DNA from 2 places in the Pseudoalteromonas sp. S4492 genome. Region 1 is predicted to be linked to the other one. Evidence: riboswitches for the same ligand, from Rfam matches in the RefSeq annotation. Region 1 holds a riboswitch; the other holds the start of a gene.
What was found. Region 1 has a riboswitch for cyclic di-GMP ahead of CWC28_RS08185 (hypothetical protein). Riboswitches for the same ligand answer to the same signal wherever they lie in the genome.
Positions count from the first base shown of each region.

Region 2: linked by a shared signal. The riboswitch ahead of CWC28_RS12465 (chitin-binding protein) and the one ahead of CWC28_RS08185 (hypothetical protein) in region 1 are both predicted to bind cyclic di-GMP.

Region 1 covers NZ_PNCP01000027.1:1,880-9,093, forward strand. Annotated here, with positions in the region: gene CWC28_RS08155 (LysR family transcriptional regulator) at 1-75, opposite strand, end outside; gene CWC28_RS08160 (EamA family transporter) at 207-1,076, shown strand; gene CWC28_RS08165 (hypothetical protein) at 1,140-2,108, shown strand; gene CWC28_RS08170 (hypothetical protein) at 2,130-2,537, shown strand; gene CWC28_RS08175 (calcium/sodium antiporter) at 2,874-3,845, shown strand; gene CWC28_RS08180 (mechanosensitive ion channel family protein) at 3,880-4,716, shown strand; gene CWC28_RS08185 (hypothetical protein) at 4,788-5,537, opposite strand; cyclic di-GMP riboswitch class I at 5,554-5,649, opposite strand; gene CWC28_RS08190 (zinc ribbon domain-containing protein YjdM) at 6,050-6,385, opposite strand; gene CWC28_RS08195 (Tll0287-like domain-containing protein) at 6,461-7,027, opposite strand.
Region 2 covers NZ_PNCP01000038.1:115,818-123,031, forward strand. Annotated here, with positions in the region: gene CWC28_RS12460 (S9 family peptidase) at 1-700, opposite strand, end outside; gene CWC28_RS12465 (chitin-binding protein) at 976-1,545, opposite strand; cyclic di-GMP riboswitch class I at 1,653-1,736, opposite strand; gene CWC28_RS12470 (efflux RND transporter permease subunit) at 1,872-5,009, opposite strand; gene CWC28_RS12475 (efflux RND transporter periplasmic adaptor subunit) at 5,019-6,191, opposite strand; gene CWC28_RS12480 (zinc-dependent metalloprotease) at 6,457-7,214, shown strand, end outside.

The DNA.
Region 1 (7,214 bases):
GGCTTTAACCATGCTGCCAGTCTCTGCAACGGCAATGAAACTGTATAAGGATTTGAGCGGGATATTGTGTTTCATATGTTAGTTTTTCTTACATATTAATGCGGTTTTATTCGCTTTTTTATAATTTCAGCAGAGCGTATCGTGAGCGTCATCTACTCGCTTTATAAACAATGTAAATGAATATTAGTCACCGCTCTAGTGCCTTAATGCTGCTATCTACCCTCACTCTAGCACTGAATGGACTGGTTACCCAGTTGTTAACCCCCATGCTGCCAATAATTTTACTGTTATTTTTAAGGTTGCTCTTACCTGGTTGTTTAATGTTAGCAACAGCACGAGCACGGTTTTGGCATTATGTTAGTTTTTCTGCATTAAAAAATGTGATGCTACGGGCTGTTTTTATCACCTTGTGCCAAGGATTTTTTATTTTAGCGCTTTACAAACTTACGTTAATTGAGGCAGTTGTGTTGTTTAGCACCGGGCCTTTGTTTATCCCATTGCTTGAAAGTGTGGTGTATAAGCGAGAAATCGACTTGTTTGTCGTACCGACTTTGTTGTTAATGATGATAGGGCTGATCATTCAAAGTATGACCGACCAAGGGATTACGTTACGTTGGGAGCTATTAATTGGTCTGGCGGCTGGCTTTTTTAATGCTTGTTCGCAATTGTGTTTATTTCAAATTAGTAAAGAGAAAACCCCAGTTCTGGTTGCCAATGGTTTTTGCTTTTTAATTGCGGCACTATTCAGTACGCTATTTTTCATTCTGCCGCTGTTCGTTGGTGGGCTAAATGTTGAATTCGCAGCAGGCAGCTGGGTGGTTGAGAATGCGTGGTTAATGTTAGGTTTATTAGTGCTATTAGCGGTATTTAGTAGTGCTACGCAATACTTTAGAAGCTTAGCATATAAACTAGTTGCCACCGGCTCTGAACTGGCACCGCTCATTTATACGTCAGTGGTATTCTCATACCTTCTTCAGTTAACCATTCTAGATAGCCCTGTAAATGGGCAACAATTGTTAGGGATTAGTTTTATTGTTATTGCTTGCTTAATGCAAACGAAGCGAAACCGCAGTTGAGTTTCGCTTTTATTATTGTTTTCTTGTAACTTACTTAGCAACAAAAATGATAAGTAGGTTGTTATGTCTGGGTATGCTTTTGTTAGGCAAGGAATAAAGCCATTTTTAATTGTGGTACTGTTGTTCGTTATTTATATATTTTTTTCACGAGAAGCTGCAATCTTTGTAACCAATTCAGAATTATCAAATGATACAAAAGCTACGCAGCACGTTGAGGCACAAGCAAGCATACCAGCCACAAAGCCTGCTGCGAGTTTGTTAGCTGATGAATCAACTGAGCAAGGGAGTGAAGTTAATGACAGCCGTGAACTTATTATCAAAAATGCACCGAAATGGCGTTTTGATGGTGTGTTAATTGACCACTTAACAGAGCTAAAGCAACGCGCTGAACAAGGTGATGCTGAGGCTAGCTATCTTATCGCACAAAATCTTAAGTACTGTTTTAATGCTCCTTTAGATGCTGAGGCGCTTGAAGCAACATTAACCGAAAGCTATGAATTTAGCGATGCTGGCGATACGCAAAACCGTGCTTTAGAAAAATATGAGTATTGCCAAGGGGTAGATTTAGCAACGCGGCGGTCTTTTTACCGTTATTTGGTAATGGCAGCAGAAAAGGGGTCAGCCTTTGCGCAGCAAACGTTTGCTGGGCTAACTCCCGAATTTTACATGAAGTCGCAATTTCCTGAGAAGTTGTCACGTGCCGAGTTCATCAAAAATCGCGATAGTTTTAAAGAGCGTAAAACCGTATTTTTAGAGCAAGCAGCAAAGCAGGGCAGTGAACAAGCGCTGATGAGTTTAGCGAGCATGTATTACAGCGAACAAGTTGGTGAGCATAGTGCAGCAAAAGCCTACGCTATAAATCGACTCATTATGGAAATCACGCAAAATAACGATGTGTATAATCGTTATGCGTGGTTTGAGCAAAGACAATACCCGACACTCTCAGATGAAGAGCTGAATATCGCGAACAATTTATTTGAACAATGGCTTTTGCAAATAAAGCAAAATGGTACGCTATACCCAAAGAATTAATAACCCAAAGCAAGGATGGCAATGATGTTTGAACCAAACTATGCAAGTTACACTCTTGAAGAGTTGTTAGATTGCAAAGCGAATATAGACGCACAAGCATGGCCCGAGCGCCTAAAAGACATCGAAAATGCATTGAGTGTTTATGCCAGTCAATCTACTGAGCACGAAAAACAGTACAAACAAGCGGTGTTTGATGTTTATTGCGAGACGTTACGCCACGATCTAACCATCAGTATCGACGATAATATTCTCTGGTTGTTAAGACCGTTTTCTAAGCAAGCTAAAGATATTACCCCCAGTACGTTTGCTGGCGAAGTTTGCCCACTTTGCAAAGGAGATATTAGCGCAACCACATGGGCTGCTGGCTGGCAGTTGAGCTGCGAACATTGTGAAGTAACGGGGATTGTTGTAGAGCATTTGAGCTTCTAAAAAATAAATAAAAAAGGAACAAATAGAGCTTTAATTGTATGACTTTTAGCTATATAGTCTGTACCTAACCTTAGGGGAGTAGTCTCTTAGATTAAGATGAACGTCAACAGTCTCCGAACCAATGTTCGTGGCGTTCATGTCCGCAAGCCGGATTGACAAGACTTAAGGCATGTATCGGGTTCAATGGGCGACCACGATGTATGCCTTATTGTTCTTCGCCCTAAGGAATCGTCTCGTGCTTGTTACATTTCAAAACCATTGTTATGGTTATTTCTGTTTTCTTAAATCGCTTTATTTACCACATTTCGCTTTGCCACCCTTTTGCGGGAGAGCACGATGATCTTGTTTATTCTTGCCATTATCGTTGGCTTTGCATTGCTGATTTGGAGTGCAGATCGTTTTGTTGATGGCGCCGCTGTAAGCGCAAAATATGCAGGTATGCCAAGTTTGCTCATTGGAATGATAGTGGTTGGCTTTGGTACGTCGGCTCCTGAGATGTTGGTATCGGCTATGGCTGCTGCTGATGGCAGTCCTGAGCTTGCTTTAGGCAATGCTGTGGGGTCAAACATTGTCAATATTGGGCTTATATTAGGGATAACCGCGTTAATAGCCCCGATTACTGTTCACTCTTTGATTGTCAAAAAAGAGATCCCGCTACTGCTTGCAGTAAGTGCGCTATTTGCATTACTGATTGTTGATGGCGACTTATCACGTTTCGATGCGGGTATCTTGTTATTTGGTTTTTGCAGTTTTATTGGTTGGAGTATTTATTCTGGCCTTAAAAGCAAAAATGACAGCTTAGCAAAAGATGTTGAGCACGAACTTAACGTGCAAACTATGTCACTTAAAGCGGCTATTACTTGGCTTATCGTTGGGCTTGTAGTCCTCATTGCAAGTTCAAGGTTATTGGTATGGGGGGCGGTCAATATTGCTGAACTCATGGGGATTAGCGACCTCATTATAGGTCTCACAATCGTGGCACTTGGCACCTCCCTCCCTGAGCTTGCAGCTTCAATTGCCGCAGCCAGAAAAGGTGAACACGACATTGCGATTGGTAATGTGATTGGCTCAAACATGTTTAATATTTTAGCTGTCACAGGTATTGCAGGGATGATAGCGCCTGCTGTTAACCTTTCACCGGATCTATTATCGCGAGACTGGCTGGCGATGATCTCTCTTTCAATATTTTTATTAATTTTTGCCTATGGGCACCGTGGTGTTGGCAGGGTAAATCGCGCTGAAGGCGTTGGTTTATTGCTGATTTTTATTGCCTATAACGCATGGCTTTTCCTTTCAATTTATAAATAAATGCAATTTAGAACTCAAAAAATCAAGGACCTTTATGAAGCAAACTATCAATGAGTTTTGGCTCAATAACTCAGAAACAATTATAGCGCTAGGCTATAAAGTGATACTCGCAATTGCTATTTTAATTGCCAGTGCAGTACTTGCTAAGTCAGTGAAAAAGGCTATCAAAAACTCCAATGCTACCCTTAAAAAAGTTGATAATACCTTGCTGCCTATTTTGTCGTCTGTGGCAGGTTATGCCGTGTATATTATTGGCGGGGTGTTTATTTTAGATATCTTTGGCGTGAATACAGCAAGCCTTATTGCTCTAATGGGTGCTGCTGGTTTAGCGATAGGGTTAGCCCTTAAAGACACCTTAAGTAATATTGCAGCAGGCATGATGTTACTTATATTAAGGCCGTTTAAAGTCGGTGATTTTGTTGAGATAGGCTCGATGCAAGGTACTGTCTCTGAGGTAAACCTATTCACCAGTGTTTTTCAAACGATTGATGGTCTTTATATCGCATCACCTAATGGTATAGTGTGGGGTAACAATATTAAAAACTTCACGCGAAATGGCAAACGCCGAATGGATATTGTTGTGGGTATTTCATATGCCGATTCAATCGATGATGGCTTTGCGGTGCTAAAAGATATTGCCGCGAACGAAAGCCGTTTACTGAGTGAGCCAGCGGCGCAAGTGATGGTGACAGCCATGGCTGAGAGCTCGGTGAATATTCAGCTAAGAGCATGGGCTAAAAATGAAGACTATTGGCAAACCTATTGGGATTTAAACAAACGAGTTAAAGAGTCAATCGAGAATGCAGGCCTGACAATTCCTTTCCCACAACGTACTTTACATATACCTGAAGGCGTGGTGACAAAAAAGTAAAATAAAAAAGCCTAGCGCAGGCTAGGCTTTGAATGAAAAGGAAAGCTAGTTATTGTGATTTTTCTAAATTATTATTTAAACACGACTTCACCATAGTAATGAGGCTCTTTACCATTTTGTTTAAGCATGTAAGTGCACTTGACGCCTTTTTTACCAAATTGACCAACAGGTGCATGATCTTTGAGTACATTTATTTTTTGACCATTGAAGTCACAAATAAAGTCACGGATTGAACCTTTAGTCGACGTAAAATCCCCAAGCTTCACTTTATGATTCTTTTTGAAAACAAAAGCTTTATGAGAGTTACCATTTCGGTAATCGAACATATCCAAACTTAGGGTTGTTTTATAGCTTTTCGTTACAGCACCTTGGCCATTAGCATCGTTAATAATGCCTGTCCATGTTACAACTTTATTTTTTCCTCGATAGTGTTTTGGCGACTTACCTGTGTCTCCACCTGGCATCAAAGTAAAAGTTATAATTTCGGCATTACTACCGGGGCGAGATTTCCATGAGCATTCAATGCCGTTTTTGAATTGATGGTAATTCAATCCTTTTAGACCTGGCCCTTTAATAGCAGGGCAGGTTACTTTGCCGCCAATGCTATCCGAATACATCATTTTGTATTCTTCAGGTTTTATATATGCTTTGTTATCACCATTACCATAACGAACTTCATCGTAAGGAATGGTCAAGAAAACTCCTTTCGTGCCGATTTCGCCTCGCAATGACTGTGCACCAAAATTCGGATCGTCTACTGCGTAAGCTGTTGATGTGAAAGCGACAGCAAGTAATGCTGTGCTAAAGATGTGATGTTTCATTGTTCTGGATTCCAAATTCCACAACCCGGCTATCTTCCCATTTCCTTACTTCTTTCAGAGAAGACCCGTGGCTTTCCGTCCCTACCTCACAGTAGGTTTGGCAGTATTAATACATTAGTTTTGTTAAAAACATATTTGTATGACTGCATGAACACCTATTTATAGTTCCTAAATAGTGTTCAAAATACCTGCTTTTTAAACGTGGTTTAAATCATATTCCGTATTCAAGAAATAATGATTGAAAAGAAGTGTAGGAGAATAATTATTTAATGCAAAATAATTAGTATAAATTTATTATTCCTGTACCTTAAAGTAAGTGTTCTGGATCTGTTTTGGGATCAGTGTGTTGTTTTTGGGTATGTTCTTATTATTTTGATTTTAAATGGAATATATTTTCAGTGAAGTTCTATATCTTTGAATTAAAATGCTATTCTATTTGAAATGTTTTTTTGTTTCTTTAAAGTATACTAATTGAGCAGTGTTTTTATATTGGGCACTGCTCAATATGTTTATTAAGCTTTTTTAACAAACTTAGCAGTTACCATCATTTCACCGACGCCATCAACTTTACAGTCTAATTCGTGGTCTTTTTTATCTAACACTCGGCGGATAACGGCTTTGGTGCCAATTTTAATTACTTGTGAGCTGCCTTTAATTTTTAAATCTTTAGCAACGGTCACTTTATCGCCATCGACCAATAAGGTACCGTTAGCATCTCTTACATCGATTACATCAACGTTATTAACAGCATTTGGATCCCACTCATGAGCGCACTCTGGGCATACTAAGTTGTTTTGATCTTCATACACGTATTCAGAGTTACATTGTGGGCAAGGAGGTAAAGACATAAATGGCACCTTGGTTGATTTTAAAAGGGTATTTTAATTGCTAAGAGCAAACTATGCGAGTACAAGGCATATATTTTATGGCTCAGACGTGTCGAGTTCTTTGGTAATAGAGAATATTCCTCTTAAATCACCAAGCTGATAACCTGTCGCTAAATCATTTGGGTAATGCTCGCTAAGCGCTTGCTTTACTTCTGGCGCAATCGTTTGACCATGACAATTGAGGCACACTGGCGCGACTTTTATCGCTTTAGCAAAGCGAAATTGACCATCTTTGCTGGTTGAAAAAGTCACATTATCGATGCTTTCTGTGTTTCTGATCATATCGAGCAACTGAGCGATTTTTTCAGCTTCCCAGTCATCAGGTTTATTATTTGGATTACGGTTTTTAGTGCTTTTACGCGCTACAGTCCAACCATCGGTTGATAAGCTTTCAGCAATGGCTGGGGCTTGCATTTTGCACACGTTAATTCCTTCAACTAAACCGCCTTGTTTGATTGCAGCTGCCAATGCTGATTTGAGCGTCGTGGCAAATTCAGTTGCTCGCTCAGCTGCTTCGGTTTCTAGAGTCGCTGAGTTTGTTGCGGCATACAGACTAGGAGAAAGTAATGCAGTACATAGCACAATATTTCTTAAGGAAAGCATAGTAAAACCTTATATTAGATATATCTAATATAGTAGTTCGTTTTTACCAATTTAGCGAATATAATTGTTGAGTTTTTCAGTTCTATGACAATGCTAAAAAAGAGCGTTATTTGTATTTTTAGGTACACCTTTTTTATGGCATTTAAGTTAGAATGTGCAATGCTTATTATCAGATAACATATTGAGT
Region 2 (7,214 bases), on a different contig from region 1:
AGCTTTTATCTTGCTCTTCATAAACCAGTATATCATCAGCTTGCGAGGTGCCTAAAACATGGCGGTAAACCTGAAAACCCAATAAGGTTTGTAGGTCTTTTTTTACATAAAAAACGGTTTTACTGTCATTAGCCCACACTACTTGGCCTTCGGTGTTTTCCAGCACATCGCTAAACATCTCACCGCTGGCAATATTTTTAAAACGCACAGTGTAAATACGGCGCCCTTCGGTGTCTTCAGAGTAAGCAAGTAGCTGCTCGTCAGGGCTAATTGCAACTTCGCCTAATTCATAAAATTCGTAGTCGCCAGCTAATTGGTTTACATCTAACAACAGGTGCTTGTCGTGCGCTTCTATTGAGCTGCTGCGATAATGGCGTGCATATTCATCGTCGCCACGTACTTCTGAGTGATACCAATACTGGCCATCTTTTACTGGTACCGTGTTGTCGTCTTTAACAATACGGTCTTTTAGCTCATTAAATAGTTGTTCGCGCAGTGGTTTTATATCGGCTAGTTGCTTATCACAATAATCGTTTTCGGCATTTAAGTGCGCTAATACATCCTCATTTTCACGCTCATCATCACGCATCCAATAATAGTGATCGGTGCGAGTCTGTTGGTGAGTCGTTAATGGATGAGGGTGTTTTTTGGCAACAGGAGGATGCGCGAGTAAAGACAAAGAATACGATTTTGATGACACAGGGAAAAACCAAAATAAAAAACGAATTGCTAGCAGTTTATCACAGAATTATACCAATCAGCTTAATTAAGTAGTCTATTTTGAGGCAATGAAACCTCGTTGATAACAAGGCAAAAATTTCGTTATTTAGTTGTTCTAAATGAGAAATTTATAACGCAGTTAGCGACAGGTTTAATCCCTCAAAATGATTAAGTATTATTGCGGGTTGGTATTAAAAAAGCCCACTCAAATTGAGTGGGCTAAGCAATGCTAAAATAGCATTTAGGGGGAAACTGTTAATGCGATACTTGCTGCCAAGCCATAGCCCAGCTTTTTCCTACACCTGGCTCAAACAGCGGGTTGTGTGAATCTTTAACACGACAAAACTCGCTAAATGGCCACGGTTTACACATATAAATATGACCCGTTTTTGGCTGTAGTACTTTAACACCCGCACTGTAATCGCTGCATGCTTGTGGGTAGACATAGTCATAATCTTGCAGACTATCTTGCACTCGCTCTTTACATTTTGCGATGCAATTAAACGCCACTTTTACCTGCGTAATGCCCGACCCTTCTAGGGCATAAATTTGGTTTGAACGGTACGCAACCACTAAACCTTGTTCGGTCATTTTGCCCGCTTTAACCAGCGGAATATGCACGTTAATATGCTCGGCAACAGAACGTGGCCAATTATGAGGCTCACCCTGATCGGAACTGCTGATCGGGTATTCGAATGATAAATCGACTAGCTCTCCTTGCATGTCATAAAAGGTCACAATCACCCTATCACCAACAAACAGTTGGGTATGATGATTTAAGCAACCAATCGGCAACCACTTCCCGGAGGCCATTGACGTATGCATAAACAAAATATCACCCTAAGAACAACTAATAGGCATTATCTAACAACCGAACAAAATAAATACTTTTAGTTTGAGGCAAGAGATCCAAAGCACTAGATTATGTGCTTATCAGCGGTCCCGCTATCATAGTTTAAAACCTTAGACCGGAAACTTTGCGTCCTAACCTTTCAGTTAGTTTGCCAAAAACAAGACTGAGTATAATCGTGACCGAATCACAAATCAAACAAAAGAATGTAACCAAACGTCTTATATAGCAAATAGTTACTAGCAAAAACGAATGATACAAAAAAGCCAACCTTTAGGTTGGCTTTTAAACTGAGGGGGTATTAATCCCTTGCTAGTTTTCTTCTGGTCGTTACTCGGTGCCCCGCACGGAATACTTTCAAGAAGATATTACCCACATCACTCATGATGATGTACAAACAAGGTACAAGTACTAGCGTGATTAGAGTTGCAAACATAACCGCAAAACCAAGTGCTACTGCCATTGGAATGACAAATTTAGCTTGTAAGCTGGTTTCGAACATAATCGGTAGTACACCAGCAAAGGTTGTAATTGAAGTCAGGGTGATTGCTCTAAAGCGTGCACAACCTGCTTCGATAACTGCTTCGCGAGTTGAAATACCTTCACGGCGCGCTTGGTTTACAAAGTCAGTCATAACTAACGAGTCGTTAATTACCACACCCGCTGCCGCAATCAAACCAAAGCCCGACATCAAGCTAATGTCTAAACCAAACCAGAAGTGACCCCAAATTGCACCGGTTAAGCTAAATGGAATAACCGACATAACAATAAGAGGCTGTGAATAGCTCTTAAGCGGTACTGCAAGCAAGATATACACTAAAATCATACCGCCGATGAAGAACATGATTTGCTCATTAGCTTGCGCTTGTTGCTCTTCAATAGAACCACCTAACTCAGTTTTAACTGATGGGTATTCTTCTTTAAGTTGCGGTAACAGAGTCTCTTTAACTTGCTTAACAACTTCGCCCGGTTCAATCGCTTCTTCATCGATACTGCCGTAGATATACACAGTACGATAGCCACCTTCACGGCGAATATAACTAATACCTGGCGTTTCATTCAGCTCGACAACATCACCTAGCATGACCTCTTTACCAGCAGGTGTTGTAATAACGGCATGCTTTAATGAGGCAAACGCTTCACGTGTTAATTTCGGATAACGAACCATGACGCGCACTTCTTCACCACGGCGAATAACACGCTGAGCTTCACCACCGTAGAAACTTGCACCTACTTGATTAGCAATATTGGCAAGGTCTAAACCTAAATCATATGCCACAGGTTTTAAGCTTAATTGCACTTCTTTGCTCGCCGGATCGATGGTCGAACTAATATCAAACAAGCCTTTTTGCTGTTGTAATAGTTGGATGAAACGACGACCTGCATCATTTAAAGTATCGATATCAGGGCCGTAAAGTAAGTAACCAAACTCACCATCCATACCACCGCCATTCACGTCATCGTAAATTTGCAGTGATTTCACACCCGGGATACTTGGCATTTGTTCACGCCAACGACGAGATAATTCAAATGCGTTATAAGGACGTAACTCTTCATCGACCAGCGGAGCCAGTAGCTGTGCTTCAGTACGACCTTGGTTAAACACTAAGATATCGCGAATCAGCTTTTGGCCAAACTCACGCTCTGTCTCTTGGTCGACTTTGTGTACCATGGCTTCGATTTCACGGATCGCATTAATTGTTTGCATATCCGAGGCATTTTCATTCATTTCTAAACGAATTTGCGGAAAATCATGAGGTACTTTTGGAGTTGGTACAACACGCACTTGGTTTGATGTAATCAGACCAAAGGTCATAATTAACAAGCCAACAAACGCAAACAACACAAACCAGCGCCATTCAACACAACGCACAATAAAGCGTTTATACGGACCATTTACAAAGTTAAAGAAACGCTTGTTAAAGCGCGCTCGCCAGCTATTAGGATTAATTGGCGGGAACTTAGTATGGGCAATGTGCGCTGGTAAAATAAGTTTCGATTCAATCAAACTGAATACCAAACACAGAATTACCACCACAGCGATACCAAAGAAGAATGCGCTCTCTGGTCCACTTGATAACGTAAACGGTGCAAATACAGCAATCGTAGTTAAAACACCAAATGTTGCCGGGGTAGCAACGCGTTTTGCGCCATTCACTACATTCACAACACCACCGCCTTTTTTCTCAATTTCGGTGTAGGCGCTCTCCCCTATGACTATGGCATCGTCGACCACGATCCCCAGTACCATAATAAAAGCAAATAACGACACAATATTAATACTGATACCAAATAATGGCATCATCATCATTGCACCTAAGAAACACACAGGTAAACCAATCATTACCCAAAGTGCTAGCTTAAAGCGCAAGAAGATAGACAACATAATGGCAACCAAGATAGCCCCTTGAAATAGGTTGGTTTTCATCATGTCTAAACGGGCATTGAGGTAGTAAGTCATGTCCATCAGTGGCACAAGACGAATACCGGCAGGTAACTCTTTATTCTTTAGTTCAATAAACGCTTTAACTGATTCAGCAACCGGGATCATGTTTTGCTCTTTAGTTGCTTTTACAGATAAATAAACGGCATTTTCACCATTAAATTTAAAGTAGCGTTCACCTTCTATGAATTGGTCTTTGATCACCGCGATATCGTTTAGCAGCACTTTCGCGCCATTCGCGCCAATTTTTACAGGGATCTGGCGGAACTCATCACCGTTGTAATACTGGTTTTCAACACGTACCGAGATAATACCTGCGTCAGTACGTAATTGGCCTGCTGAAATATTCGCAGAGTAACGACGTACCGCACTGGCCACATCACTCAGAGTCAGATTGTATTGACGCAGTGAATCTGGATCGATTTCAATCGCAATCTCATCAAGTGGTACATCGTTTTGCACCAATGACACATTAGATAGTTGCAGTAATTCATTTTCGATTTGGTTCGCAACTGGCTTTAGCTCAGTCAGTGGAATATCACCGACTAAGCTCATGCCAATCACGTCTTGGCGAAACTCAACCTGACTAATCGTCACAGGCTCCATGCCTGCTGGGAACGTCGCAATACTGTCTACACGTAGCTTCACTTTATCAAGCACATCCGTGAGCTCTGCGTCTGTATTGATCTCTAAGCTTGCACGACCATTATTTCGAAACGCACGATATACACCACGTTTAATTTCAGTGACATCTTTGAGCGATTCTTCAATTTTGATCAGAATACTTTCTTCAATTTCCTGTGGCGAGGCACCCGGGTAATTGGCTTGTATCTCGATGTAATTAATTTCAATATTCGGGAACATTTGGCGTTGAATAGTGAAATAACTAATAATCCCCATGATGATGATAAACACCATCATTAAGTTAGCAGCGACCGAGTTATTGGCAAAATAGGCAATAAGGCCAGACTGTTTTTCTGTATTTGCGTCTGTCATAAGGTTACCTTACAGCTTATCAACCGCTGCAGTTTCTGCATCGCTTGTCATTTCTTTCATACCAGCAATCTTTACTTCCATGCCCTCTTGCGGATACTCAGGTAAAGTAAGTACTAGCTGGTCATTCACTTCAAGGCCATCACTTACATAGAAGAATTCGCCTTCTTCACGCACAACAGTTACTTTACGTGGCTCAAGTTTATTTTCGCCGTTCACAATCCATACTGTTTGGTTATTCACTAAAGACTGCGGTAAACGATAGATGTTTTGTAATGTCGCACCTGCAAAGTTCACTTGTACATAAGCACCAAATTTAATTGGTTGTACGTCGTGCTTTAAGCCGTATGGGTCATCAACACGAACCACTAAGTTGCTCATACGCGTTGCGTTATCAACAACGCCTAGGTCACGGTCAATTTCAGCTTCACGAGTAAAACTGTTTAAGCCTTTATTGATAATGGTTGCTTTAACGCCTTTTAAGCGTTTTGGTAAAAATACACTGTCAAAGCCAGCGATTGGCACGATGATCTCAGCACTTTCAATATTGTTAATTTCAGCAACTTGGCTACCCACATTGATGTATTGACCGACACCAATTTCACGGCTGATCACCAGTGCATCATAAGGCGCTCTGACTTCACAACGAGCAAGGTCACGCTCGGCACGTTTTAATGCAGCCTGCGCTGATTTAACAGCCGCTTGCGCGCTTAAAACTTGAGGTTTACGTAGGAATAAGTCAGTGCGTTCACGCTCTGGGTAGCGTCTTGCTTCATCCTGTGCCACTTTAGCTTGGGCTTGCTCTTCAATCAGTGCCGCTTGTGCACTTGCAAGCGACGCTTCAGCTTGTAGTACAGCCGCTTCGTAGTTATCTTTTTCGATAGTAAATAACACTTCGCCACGGGCTACGATGCCACCCGCAACAAAGTTTGGATGCCAGCTAGTTACTTCACCAGCCACTTGTGAGGCAATCAAAGTACTTTCTAGCGGTTTAACTTCACCGTAACTGTTAATAATCACTTGATGATCATCGCTTGCTACCGGCTCAACCTGTACCAAAGGACGCACATCAACTACATCCTTGTCTTTAGGCTCTTGAGCAATAGCGTTGATTGCCTTAAAACCAGCAATACCAACGATTAATGCAACAAATGGTAAGATCCATTTTAATAAACTTGTGCGCATAACTTACACCTATAATATTTTCACTGGCCCTATCATACCAAAGCTGACAGAAACATTAATGTGACATTTGTAAGGAACTGTTACAAAAACAGTTAAATTGGCAATACAAAGCAAAAATTCCACCTAAGAACAATTTGTTACAAACAAAAAACACCTAATATCAAAAGCTTACACTCTCCCTTTCACACTTGTTAACAAACACTCTTTTATCAAAGGGTTAATTCATTAAACTTGATTGAGAAATAATTAAAGGAACGAGTTAACAATGAAAATAACAAACATTGCGCTGGCACTAAGCCTAGCGTTTGCCATGAATGGCCACGCCGCCGAAGCGAAAAAAGAAGAAAAGAAGCCAAAAACACTGGCTGAAATGATCAAAGATAAAAGCGAGTTTGCCGGTGTTTTCAGTATTTACCAAGATGCGAAAACGGGCGACAACTTAATGGTGATCGACCAATCTCAACTCGATACGCCGTTTGTGTATTTTGCTCACACCGTTGATGGTGTTACTGATGCAGGTCACTTCAGAGGGGCGTACCGCGAGACAAAGCTAATTGAATTCCGTAAATATTTTGACCGCATTGATATTATTAGCAAAACGCCGCGCTATAAATTTGATGAAAACTCAGCCTTAGCACGCTCTGCCGATGCCAACATTAGCGAAGCTGTCCTTGCGAGTATCAAAATCGAAAAAGAAGAAGGCGGCAAAATAGCCTTTAATGTTGATAAGCTATTTTTAAGTGAAGCGCTGCATAAAGTCTCACCTTGGGCGAATCCAAAAGATAAAGATGCCAGCAAACGTTTTAAACTTGGTAAATTAGACGACAAAAAGTCGCGTATCATTAAACAGCGCCCTTACCCAAATAACCTAGATGTTGTGGTTGATTATGTATTCAATAATGCCAACCCAACTGTACGAGGCTCTGGTGCCGTAAGCGACCCTCGTAATATTTCAATTAAAGTCCAACATTCATTCGTTGCGTTACCAAAAAATGATTATCAAGCTCGCCAAGATGACGCGCG